DNA from 3 places in the Lysinibacillus sp. RS11 genome. Region 2 is predicted to be linked to each of the others. Evidence: riboswitches for the same ligand, from Rfam matches in the RefSeq annotation. Region 2 holds a riboswitch; each other region holds the start of a gene.
What was found. Region 2 has a riboswitch for cobalamin ahead of AB9L17_RS14900 ((2Fe-2S) ferredoxin domain-containing protein). Riboswitches for the same ligand answer to the same signal wherever they lie in the genome.

Region 1 (4,112 bases), 1.6 Mb from region 2:
TCCAAAAAGCTCCTTATCTGCTTTCGTCATTTTGCCAAGCGCCGCTGAACGATAAAACAAGCCATTCTTTACTGAACGCCCATCTCTCGTCTTATATCCACCCATATCACGAAAATTATGAACAGCCTCAAACGGAATAATCTTCATATCAAACTGTTTCATTTACTGCACCTCCCTCTATTAATAAACATTCTTATTTATATTCTATAAAACAATTCGCTATAATACCAATTTTCACACTAGGAAATGTCACCAGCTAGTCTCAAGCCGAGTGATGTATGGTTCTATTCGAGCACTTCTTCATCGAAGCGAAACACCTGTACAATGATCATTAGATTCGACCAACATCAAAAAAAGCTGCCCTGGATAAAGGACAGCTCTAAAATACTTTTCAATATAGATTATTTAAATAACTCAGGATATGCTGCTTTTGCTACTAGCTCAACAGCTTCACCAATACGTGGACCTGGACGGTTCGAAATATCAGTATCTATATAATAAACCGCTTTGTTTTGAATGGCTGTGATTGAATTCCATCCATCACGTGCAAGAATTTCTCCCACTGAGTTTTCTACATAGCTTACTGTTGTTAAAATGACTTCTGGATTTTTCGCAATGACATCTTCCTCAGATACCTTTGCCCAGCTTTGAACGTCAGCAAATACATTTTTCACATTAGCAGCATTTAAAATCTCTTGTTGGAATGTATCAGAACCAGCTGTATAGATGTCTGGCTTTGGACTAATTTCTAAGTAAATATTTTTTGGTTCTTTTACATCTTTGACTTTTGCCTGGACTTCCGCAATTTTAGCTTTAATATCTTCGTTTAACTTTTCGCCTTTATCTTCAATCCCCATAACAGATGCAATTTGTTGGATATCCCCGTAAACATCATCAAATGAAGCAGCTGATTTGATAGCAAAAACTTTAATTCCTGCATCTTCAAGAGTTTTTAGAGCATTTAAGTTTTCATCATCACCACCAGTTGTATAGGCAATAACAACATCTGGCTTTAACGCTAAAATACGCTCACTATTGAAAGTTGCAGCAGTAGAGACGCGCTCAATTTTTTGCGCTTCTTCTGGATACGTATCATACTCTGTTGCACCGACGATTTTATCACCAACACCTAGGGCAAACAAAATTTCTGTATTACTTGGTTGTAATGAAACAATAGTTTTAGGTACTGCATCAAACGCTACTTCTACACCACGATCATCCGTAACTTTATAGCTTGTGCTCTCAGTTTGTTGCTCGTCCTTAGAAAAAGTGTCTTTGTTAGCATCCTCTTTTGTGCCGCAGCCTACTAATACGAGTGCTAACATTAATACAGAAAGCCATTGTAGATTAAACAATTTCTTCATTTCATTGATTCTCCTTTTTCTTTTTCATTGGGTATGACTTACTAATAAACGGTATTTCAGCAATACCAGCGCGCTGATTCATATAGACAGCCATAACAAAAAATACATTGGCTAGTAATCCTATATAATCAAACAGAATAGCTGGTACTTCCCGTTCCTCAGAAACTTTGTGTAAAATACGGTATGATTTTTTCGACTCACTACGACATACATGTAATGCAGCAGCAGCCTCTGTTCCTTGTGGTAATACAAAATTCTGAATCTCATCTTTCACATGACTAACATAAAAATCATAACGATCACTAAGCCACGCTAAGTCATCTTCAGTTACTGCTAATTTCCCTCGGACGGAGCCATTAACATGGTAAGCCATTGGCAAAATAGCTAATAAATCATCTGCCACTACCCTTACTGTCTCTTTATTTACTGCTACTAAAGCGACACCCATATGTGTTGTAAGACTATCTGTTCGAATTTCAAAATCTACTGTTGATGCCTTTTCACGCATAAATGGATAACAAGAATAACGTGCATCTTTTTTCAACTCTAGTCCCCGCTTTCCTTCGTGAAAAATTCTTACTAATAGTGAGTATACATAAAAAAACGTCGCCCCTACTCCTAAGGGACGACGAAAATAGCATAAATAGTGTCGCATAGACACGACAAAGCCTATGTATTTGCCGCATATCCTCCTAGCTTCCGAAGAGCATCTATACGTTCAAATAAAGGTCGGTCTCCTGGCTTGTACATCCAATCATGTTATGAGTCATAAAAACCTGCCCATCCGATATTTCGACAAAGGTATATCTTTATGATTCCTGTACTTACAGTTGCGGAAACAGCTTCGGTCTTTCACCGAATTCCCAATTATGCTTGTTAACACCTTTATTTTGCAAAAATAATTCACTTGTAAAGCAGTTTAACACATATTGATAGGAAAAAATAGCTTTGAAATGAACGGAAAACAAATGAATACGAACAACAGTAAGCCTATTTCTACATAGCTATACAAAATCATTCTCTAATCTAAATTCAAGACATTTGAAGTATGCCCCTTCAACTTGACTGCACATTCTGTGGTGAAACGCTCTCTGCAAACGTATCCTCCCTCCACAATATGTACTTTCATCAGCATACTTCTTTAATCAAGAACAGATCCAAGTATTGATTCAAAGTTTTATAAAATTTTTTCAATAGCTTGCTCAACATCAAGCTGTGAATCTGTCGGTTCAAAGCGGGCAACTGTTTTACCATTTGTATCTATTAAAAATTTTGTAAAGTTCCAGCGAATATTACGACCGTCTAAAAAACTAGGTGCAATTTGGATAATTGCTTCTGCTAACATTTTTTCCTGCATACTTGCCTTGCCAAATTCACGATAGTCTATCTCGTGCTTTAAATAATTGAATAATGGATGTGTCGCATCTCCGTTTACCTGCACGAGTTCAAAAATCGGGAATGTTACCCCATAGTTGATTTTGCATAGGTGTGTAGTTTGTTCGCCATCTTCAGGATTTTGGTTATCAAATTGATCACAAGGAAAACCTAAAACGACAAAATTATCCTTCCCATATTTATCATACATTTTTTGCAAGTCTTCAAATTGATATGTAAAACGGCACTTGTTTGCTGTATTAACAATTAACAGCGTTTTTCCTCGATAAGTTTCCATTGATAGTATCTCACCGTTTGGCTTCTTAACTAAATAATTATAAATACTCATTGTTTAACTCCCTTTTTCCCTAAATTGTCAGGAATGTTGATTAACAATATTAATTGATTAGAATATGTAATTTTCTGCCACAATCAGTTAAACATGGTTCATCATGTTCATCACCAAAAGTTGCGAATGACATTTGTTTAGACGTATGTCATTTAATCTTCATTCAGTACAGACGAAATCAACCCTATGTTATGCCGATGGACCTTAAAAATAGGCATACAATAGTGAAACAGCCACAAAAAATCATATTATCGGTCAATAATAAACCTATATTTTCCTACTCAGCACGCCTGATATATTATAAACTATTTCTCTATTAGCGAAAGAATTTTCACAAAACAAATAGCCATTCCACGTCTTTAATGGATGGCTTTCATATATTTCTTTTTGTATTTAACATCTTTTTCTTCCGCAATTAAACGCTCCGCAATTTTTAGTAGCTTCGGGTCTTTCGTTTCATCAAATAGCTTTTTAAAAGATACAATAATATCATAGCGCATTAATGCCGGTTGTTTTTCGTCTAAGCATGTTTGAAATCTTTTTGCCAAATATGAAACGACTAAATCTTTTTGTACTTTCCCCGCTAAACCTATTTTCCAAATTGCCTGCAAAGTATGTCTCGCCGTTTCTGTTTTTTCATCATAGGTCACTGCCCAAATCTTTAAGAAATCCTCTAATACTCTCTCTTCTGGATCACTTTTTGCTGCCAATGCGCATAAAATTTGTGCCGCGCTTGCACGAACATGCCCATTTTTGTATGTAAGAGCCTGAACAAGTTGTTCCCAAACTGCATATGTCCAATCAACTGGTTCCTGCATTATTTTCATCAATTCTTCGTAAGATTCATATTGAATATCGCTGTCACGTTCTGTTAAATTACTAAAAAGTTGCATAATCTTTTTTTCCATGATTCATCCCTACCTTTATTGTTTCAGACCGTAATAATATTTTTATGTTTTATGGTACACTTAACTTACTTTGCGCAAAGAAGGTGAGTTTATGAATAAAATTAATTCTAGGAAACT
Region 2 (4,112 bases):
CGTCATTTTTTCTAGCGGATGAACAGACGCTAGCTTATTCAAATAAGCATACTTATCAATGAGTAACATATCGTTTAACCTTCTTTATGTTTGCCGCGCATAAAGCCGATGAAATAGCCGATAAATCCAGCGCCGATAGCAGCTTGTAGAGCGAATAATAAGCTTTCAATTTCACCACTTGGTGGCTCCCAAATGCTTTCAAACCATGGTTCGTAGTCAGCGTTAATTTCACCAATTGCTGCTTCCGCTTGGCCATCAGCACCCTCAAATTCTGCACCCTTTTGGATAAATAGAGGAATGATAGCTAGAAACACAACAATTGCCAAGAGCAGTAAATTTTTTTTCATTTTAGTGTGCCTCCTTAGCTGAGAAAACACGTAATGCTTTTAGTTCGCTCACATTATATTTTTTCAAGAAATTCATAACAATCACTGTTAAAATTCCTTCACTAACCGCGAGCGGAATTTGTGTTAATGCAAAAATACCAGCAAATTTTGTGAATGATGCCATAAATCCTCCTACTTCAGAAGGGAAGGCAAGAGCTAATTGTACAGATGTAACAACATATGTACCTAAGTCACCAAGCATTGCTGCTAAAAAGACAGCTACTGAAAATGATAGCCCCATTTTTTGTGCGCCTTTAAATACAGAGTAAGCAATAATAGGACCAACAATTGCCATAGAAAATGTATTTGCCCCTAATGTTGTAAGCCCGCCATGTGCTAAAAGTAAAGATTGGAATAATAAAACGATTGTCCCAATCACACTCATGGCTAGTGGCCCAAAAAGAACAGTCCCAAGTCCAACTCCTGTCGGATGCGAGCAGCTCCCCGTTACAGAAGGGATTTTTAAGGCTGATAATACAAAGGCGAAGGCACCGGATAAACCTAGTATCATTTTTGTTTCAGGATTTTCATCAATGGTTTTACGAATAGAGCGTAATCCTAAAATAATAAATGGAATCGATAAGACCCACCAAAAAATCGCCCATTCAATCGGCAAAAAGCCCTCCATGATATGCATAGCAAATGCACGATTTGGCACAAGTAAAAATGCCAACAAGAAATAACTAAGCTTCCAATGTGAGAATTTCAAAATCTCTCCTCCTAACATTATATTTTTCGAATGTAGCGTGCGAACGAAATCAATTTCGCCTTGGCGTAATTGCGTCCGGAGGCTTTATTTCCATTCAGGAGGTGTTTTGGTTATATCTGTAAACATCTACCACCATAAGATGGGGTCTCTTCTGAATGAAAATAAAAAGCACTTCTCCGACTTTGGAAAAGTGCATAGCTAAAAGAGGCAAATAAAATTTTAATCTGCTAAGCCGCACACCTATCCTCGTAGGTTGAAACGATCACATATTTTTCGGCAGGTCTCCTGGCTTTAGTTCAACGTTTTATAGGCCTTCCCATCCTTTGGACAGTGACATGATCTATAAAACTCCCTAGTACAGTGGCGGGACCGCGCCGGACTTGAACCGGCTTCCCTTTTAAGCGAAATGGTATACACTTCGCACCGAAAAAGTATGAAGTTGTGAGATTTCACGACAAAGTGTAACATGAATTTCCACATATATGCCATACTTTTTATAAAAATTTTAGAATTAAAGGTCAATGTCGAAAATTCAGATAAATACAGATAGAAATTTCGCGTTTTCTCTGAATTTTTAATAAAAATGTCACAATTTGAGAAAGAAATATTGAAATTTTTAAAAATTAAGATATGATAGAGACAGTTTTCTATTACATAAAAGATACAATTTCATATAAAACATCAATAAGTGCTTGAATATTTTCGAGATAATAGGGAAATCGGTGAAAATCCGATACAGCCCCCGCTACTGTAATAGCTGATGAAATCGCAAATGCCACTAGTGAAAACTTAGGAAGGCGCGAAAGTAAAAGGAAGCTTAAGTCAGGAAACCTGCTTATTGTGATAAATGCATGCAAACTTTTCGGAGGGAGAAGTTGAAGCGAGAGCGAGTACCTGTATATATTCGTTTTAATTTGGCTTCTACAAAACCTTTATTCTTCGTCTAGAGTAAAGGTTTTTTCTTTTTCCTAAAAGCAAATGAGGGGAGAACAACAATGACAACTTGGAATTTAGAGGGGATGAAAACGCATCTTTTTATTTGCAATGGCAGTAGCTGTATGAAAAAAGATGCAGAGGAAATTACACAGGCAATCCGTGATGAAATACAAATGCAAGCGCTTGATCAGGACATACATACGACTAGGACACGCTGTAATGGTAGATGTAAGGATGCATGTGTTGTTATCGCTTATCCTCAGGGGAATTGGTACCGTGTGCCGACTACAGAGCATGCGCGGGCACTCGTACAAGATTTAAATCATGAAGTATTACAAAATGAGCATGTCTTTACACTGCGTGAAGGTTCGTTACAGCGTACAGCACAAACAACAGCCATTAAAGGCATTGAAAAGGTGAAAGAGGGGTAACAAAATGGCGCAAAAAGGAAAGATTTTCGTAGTTGGTTTTGGACCTGGGGATTTTAAACATATTACGACTCGTGCTGTTGAGGCACTTCAACAAAGTGATATGATCATAGGCTACAAAACATATGTTGAGCTTATTCAGGATTTAGTTAGTGCAAAGTCAATTGTTAGTACTGGTATGACAGAAGAAGTTTCACGTGCACAAGAAGCAGTACGCCAAGCAGAGGCAGGAAGTATCGTATCGGTTATATCGAGCGGTGATGCTGGCGTTTATGGCATGGCAGGCTTAGTATATGAAGTTTTAATTGAACTAGGCTGGACGGAAGCAACTGGTGTTGAGGTAGAGATTGTTCCTGGTATTTCTGCTATCAATTCATGTGCAAGTTTACTAGGTGCTCCGATTATGCATGACGCCTGTACGATTAGTTTAAGTGACCACTTAACACCTTGGAATTTAATTGCAAAGCGAGTAGAAGCAGCGGCAATGGCTGATTTCGTTATTGCTCTTTATAACCCAAAAAGTGGCCGTCGTACGAGACAAATCGTAGAAGCACAACGAATTTTATTAGAATATCGTTCTCCAGATACACCGGTAGGACTTGTGAAAAGTGCGTATCGTGAACGTCAGGAAATTACGATGACAACTTTAGCGGAAATGCTAGAACATGATATTGGCATGCTAACAACTGTTGTTATCGGGAATTCATCAACGTTTTTCTATGACAATAAAATGATTACGCCACGTGGTTATCAGCGTAAATATACACTTGGCGATGAAAAACAACCGTTACGACCACATCAACGTCTAAAAGAAGAAAATGAACCATGGGCAATGAATCAAGAAACAGGGATGGCTCGTAATGATTTTGCGACAGATCCCAATGCCAATCGTATTAAGCCCAGTTTAGCTATAACATCAGAACCAAAGCCTAAAAAAAAGTCATCACTTGAAATGGCGACATCAGCACTAGCAATGGTGAAGGGAACAAGTGCAGTGAGGGTAACACCGAAGCTTGTTCAACAGAAAATTGAATCCATTTTTGAATTAGCTGTGAGTCCAGGAGTAGCTAATAAGTTCTTTACTCCTCAACAAATGATGACGCTAGCAGAGGTAGTTGGTGAAGAAGGAACGATGGAGTATACACCAGACCATCAAATTCATCTGAAAATTCCGACGACTGATCCTGCAGTGATTACAGCAAAGCTTCGAGAAGTTGGCTTTTTACTAGCACCGATTGGTGACGTGCTATCGTTAAAGGCTTGTGATTTCTGCTATGGAGAAAAGACTGATTCGATTCCTTATGCAGAAGAGATTCAAGAAAAGCTTGGCGGTATGTCGTTACCGAAAACGTTGAATATAGGTTTTAACGGCTGTGGTATGGCATGTTATCGAGCGGTATTTGATGATATTGGTATTGTGTATCGCAAAAGTAAGTTTGATGTTTTTATTGGGGCTAAGCCAGTTGGTCGTACAGCACATGCCGCTCAGCCTGTTGTGGAGGGTTTAGAACCTGAGCAACTTATACCGCTGATCACAGATATTATCGAAGAGTATAAAGCAAATGCACATCCGAATGAACGTTTGTTTAAATACTTTAAGCGTGTGAAAAAGATACTTCATTTTACGTATCAGGATATGTCTTCAAAAATAAA
Region 3 (4,112 bases), 1.6 Mb from region 2:
CGCTATTTTTCAAAATAATCGAGTTCTGTCCCAGCCTCTTATTTTTTATCAATAGCAGATTTTAAATCCTTTAACTATAACTTTTGTTTATGTGTAGCAGCGCCTAGAAACAATATATCCTAATAGAAATAGTATGTTACCCTAAGTAAACTTTTTGCTTGCTGAGTAACTACTTTCATAAGAACTTGTTTTTAGAATCTCATAATATTTAATTACTTTTCTAACAGCAGAATAGCTTCCTCTAATGTTGTCATGTTTTTCATCATGGAACATGCTGCGTCCAAAATAGGAAACGCTAAAGCTGCACCAGAGCCTTCGCCCAATCGCATATTCATCTGCAACATCGGTTCAACTCCGAGCATTTCAGCAGCAATTTTAGCACCTGGTTCTTCGGAAGCATGAGAAGGAATGATATAGTCTTTTACTTTTGGTTCGAGTTCGTATGCAATAAGTGCAGCAATAGTAGAAATGAAGCCATCAATCACAACAGGCTTGCGATTTGCAGCTGCAGCGAGTACAACTCCAGCCATAGCACCTATTTCTAAACCACCAACTTTTGCAAGAATGTCAATAGCATCATCACGATTTGGTTTGTTTAATGTAATAGCATTATGAATAACTTCTATTTTATGGTCGATTCCACCTGGCCCAACACCTGCACCGACCCCTGTCACTTCAATCGGATGACATGCACGAAGAACCGATAATATTGCAGCACTCGGTGTTGTATTTCCAATCCCCATTTCACCTGTCCCGAGTACATTCGCCCCTTTTGCTATTTCTTCGGTAGCTACTTCAATTCCTACTTCAATAGATTGAATGGCTTCTTCCCTTGACATGGCAGGACCTTTTGCCATATTGTCCGTTCCATATTTAATTTTTTTTAGGATAACACCAGCATCATGCGGAATATCTTCTTTTACGCCAACGTCTACTGTGACAATTTTAGCATCTGTGATTCTTGCGATAGCACAGACACCAGTTCCACCTCTAGGAAAATTTAATGTTTGAAAGACCGTCACATTTTGTGGATTAGATGTCACCCCTTCATCACAAACACCATGATCTGCGGCACACACAATAATCGCTTTATTATCAATCGCAGGAAATAGTTCTCTTGTAATCCCAGATAGTTGCACAGCAAGGGTTTCTAGTCTTCCCAAACTTCCAGGAGGCTTGCATAGTGCATCTATGCGTTCTCTTGCCTGCTCCATCATTTTGTGGTCAGTACTGTGAATGTTTTGAATCGTCTGTTGTAATAATTGCATGAAAATTTCCCCTTTCTTTTTTGCCTCATTACTCGAAGATATGATTTAGAGAAAAAAATAAAAAGCCTGTAGTTTATTTCATAACAAATAAACTACAGACTTTTCCATCGTCTATATAATACGCAGCAGTTAGGCAGGTCTCCTGGCTCAATTTCAACATTTCATAGAACCTTCCCAGACTATGCTAGTGGCATTCTCCATGAAACTCTCTTTTACAGTGGTGGGACCGCTAAAGCTTTTCACTTTATTCCCTATTCTCCCGCAATGGGCACCTAATGCTTTTATGCAATTATTTTAAATTTACGATAAAGTGTTTTTTGTGTCAATATATTTAATTAAATGAAAAATTGTTCCAGGGATTCCTTTGCTGGCATTCGTTCCAAAATAGTGAATTCCAGTAAAAGAGTCTTTTAACACTTCGAATAACCAAATAAATCTAACGTACGCGAATTTAGGTTCCTGAGGGCTGGCAATTTGAGCCCATGCTGAATCTTCTCTCCAATAGAAAATTGATTCATAACGCGCCTACTCAACCACAATCTATTTTTCCTAGGTAAATTCCTAATCGTTCACAAGTAACGGATTCAATTAAAACTTATTTCCTATAAATATAGTAGGGAAAGTAATTTTTTGATGTATGTCTATTGAATAAAAATATGCTGATGACTAACATGAAAAATAACTACATTTCAAACTTAGCCTTCATTTTGCATTTTCCTAATCTCAACAATATTCTTCCAGATCGCCCTATCAACTTTGGCAAAACTACGTATGCTTGGCGTTGTATTTACTTCGAATAATATAGGTTTTCCTTCTAGATTTATTCCAAAATCAATGCCATATTCTCTACAAGGAAAGTGGGATGCTATTACTTCAGCTACTAAAATTGAATCCTCTTTTAGAGAATCTATTGTTTGATCTTTCTTTGTATTATCCATCATCAAATAACCTGATAATAATTCCTCAATCGATATTGCTTTAGAACCTCGATTTGAATTGACAATCCCATGATCCTCAGTTGCCACTCTTCCGTAAATCCCACCAATTACCCATTTTCCCTTTAGATTTTGAACATGAACACGAATAGATATTGAATTCCCATCAGGGGTTAGACTTTTGACCCCCTCTTGTATAATATAAATTCCGCTTAATCTACCTTGTTTCTCATATGGATGTAGAACTTGGTGGAAATCCTCAATTGCTGCTACACATTTACTTATTTCCTCACCTTGCATGGTAAATCCGTTAAAACAATAGTGTCCATCTTTTCTTTTGTAGACTTTATAAATTGCTCTTCCTTGTCCAGCGCTATTATGTTTCACATAAATATACTCATACTTATTTAATAAATAGATTAGGTTTTCTAGACTGTAAAGTATTGATTCTGGCATGCAGTTAGTTGTTAAAGGATTTTGTTTTAAAAGTAAGCATTGTTCCCATTTTCCAAGTCCGTTTTTCAATAAACTCACCTCATTTAGTTAGATATTTTCATTTCTTTTGTATTGATAGTGTAGTCCTCTCCACTTATGGAGGTTACTGTATTCTATGTAAATAGATTTATCTTGCATAGGTGGGTGAGACTTGGTAACGCGATATCTCATATTTTTCATTTTGAGTCCCATAATTAAATTTACTACACTAGAAAAGTAGTATTATGATTGTTCTCAATACACCATTTTTTGATTTCAAAACATTAGTTTCTAATATACGGAAAAACAACAAAATTTTTTAATGAAAAAATATATTCAGACACACTTAAATTTTTAATGGATACCTATAACGGTCTTTCCGCAAAAGTTGTAGAGGAAGTTGGTTTAAATGGGATATGGGCGAGTGGTCTATCGATATAAGGATCATTAGGTGTAAGAGATAATAATGAAGCATCATGGACGTAGGCATTAGATATACTAGTTTAAACTTTGCCAGTTATAACCTAAAGATTCGTGAGCAAAAAAAGGATAATCCATACAATAAAATTTTAGCCTCATCATGAACTCACTAAAAAATAAGAACAAGAAAAAAGAAAGAGCAAATATTAATAGGCTCTTTCTCTTTAAAGTATGTCATTATTTAAATTCTAACTCTCCATCATATGCAAGCATGCCGCCTTCAAGGTTTGTCACGTCAAACCCTTGAGCTTCTAAGTATGAGCATGCATTTGCTGAACGAGCGCCAGCCTTGCAAACGATAATGTATGGCTTTGAAGCATCTAATTCATTTATGCGATCAGGGATTGTCCCAAGAGCAATATGTTGAGCACCAGGAATCATACCTTGTGCTACCTCATCATCTTCACGAACATCAATAATGTATAGATCTTCGTTCGCATCTAATAGTTCTAATATTTCTGTTGTCTCCATCGTTTTCATCTGTGTAGTCCTCCAATATATCGATTTCCTTTTACATTATAGCCTGAAGGCAAAAAAACAGCTAGTGTCATGAACACTAACTGTTTTACTCTAATGTTTCTATTCTTCTGTCTCTAAAAAATCGACTTGCTTTGCTGGAACAAATGTGGAAATAGCGTGTTTGTAAATAAGATGCTGTTTACTTTCAACATCTACTAATAACACTGTAAAATTATCATAGGATTTCACAGTCCCTTTTAACTGGAATCCGTTTAACAGAAACACAGTAACAAAAACACTGCTTTTACGTAGATGGTTCAAGAATGTATCTTGCAAGTTAATTGATTTCATCAAATATACCCCCCTTGCTCTCTTCCTACCTCTTAATTCCTATATTAGCACGTTCTACCAATTTATCAATTAGTAATTTTTAGAAATTTATCAAAAGTATAAAAACAAAATCTACGATAAGGCGAGATCAATCAACTAAAGTTGT

Region 1: another riboswitch for cobalamin. It lies ahead of AB9L17_RS23170 (hypothetical protein); the one in region 2 lies ahead of AB9L17_RS14900 ((2Fe-2S) ferredoxin domain-containing protein).
Region 3: another riboswitch for cobalamin. It lies ahead of cobT (nicotinate-nucleotide--dimethylbenzimidazole phosphoribosyltransferase); the one in region 2 lies ahead of AB9L17_RS14900 ((2Fe-2S) ferredoxin domain-containing protein).

What each region holds. Positions count from the first base shown of each region.
Region 1 covers NZ_CP168124.1:4,496,541-4,500,652, forward strand. The annotation lists gene AB9L17_RS23160 (tyrosine-protein phosphatase) at 1-162, opposite strand, end outside; gene AB9L17_RS23165 (ABC transporter substrate-binding protein) at 402-1,364, opposite strand; gene AB9L17_RS23170 (hypothetical protein) at 1,366-1,908, opposite strand; cobalamin riboswitch at 2,075-2,266, opposite strand; gene AB9L17_RS23175 (glutathione peroxidase) at 2,542-3,087, opposite strand; gene AB9L17_RS23180 (hypothetical protein) at 3,447-3,995, opposite strand; gene ytvI (sporulation integral membrane protein YtvI) at 4,087-4,112, shown strand, end outside.
Region 2 covers NZ_CP168124.1:2,895,659-2,899,770, reverse strand. The annotation lists gene cbiQ (cobalt ECF transporter T component CbiQ) at 1-69, opposite strand, end outside; gene AB9L17_RS14910 (energy-coupling factor ABC transporter substrate-binding protein) at 75-347, opposite strand; gene AB9L17_RS14905 (energy-coupling factor ABC transporter permease) at 349-1,095, opposite strand; cobalamin riboswitch at 1,354-1,539, opposite strand; cobalamin riboswitch at 1,765-1,948, shown strand; gene AB9L17_RS14900 ((2Fe-2S) ferredoxin domain-containing protein) at 2,091-2,462, shown strand; gene cobJ (precorrin-3B C(17)-methyltransferase) at 2,467-4,112, shown strand, end outside.
Region 3 covers NZ_CP168124.1:1,286,639-1,290,750, reverse strand. The annotation lists gene cobT (nicotinate-nucleotide--dimethylbenzimidazole phosphoribosyltransferase) at 213-1,268, opposite strand; cobalamin riboswitch at 1,384-1,559, opposite strand; gene AB9L17_RS06250 (YheC/YheD family protein) at 1,964-2,728, opposite strand; gene AB9L17_RS06245 (rhodanese-like domain-containing protein) at 3,335-3,637, opposite strand; gene hfq (RNA chaperone Hfq) at 3,737-3,967, opposite strand; gene miaA (tRNA (adenosine(37)-N6)-dimethylallyltransferase MiaA) at 4,103-4,112, opposite strand, start outside.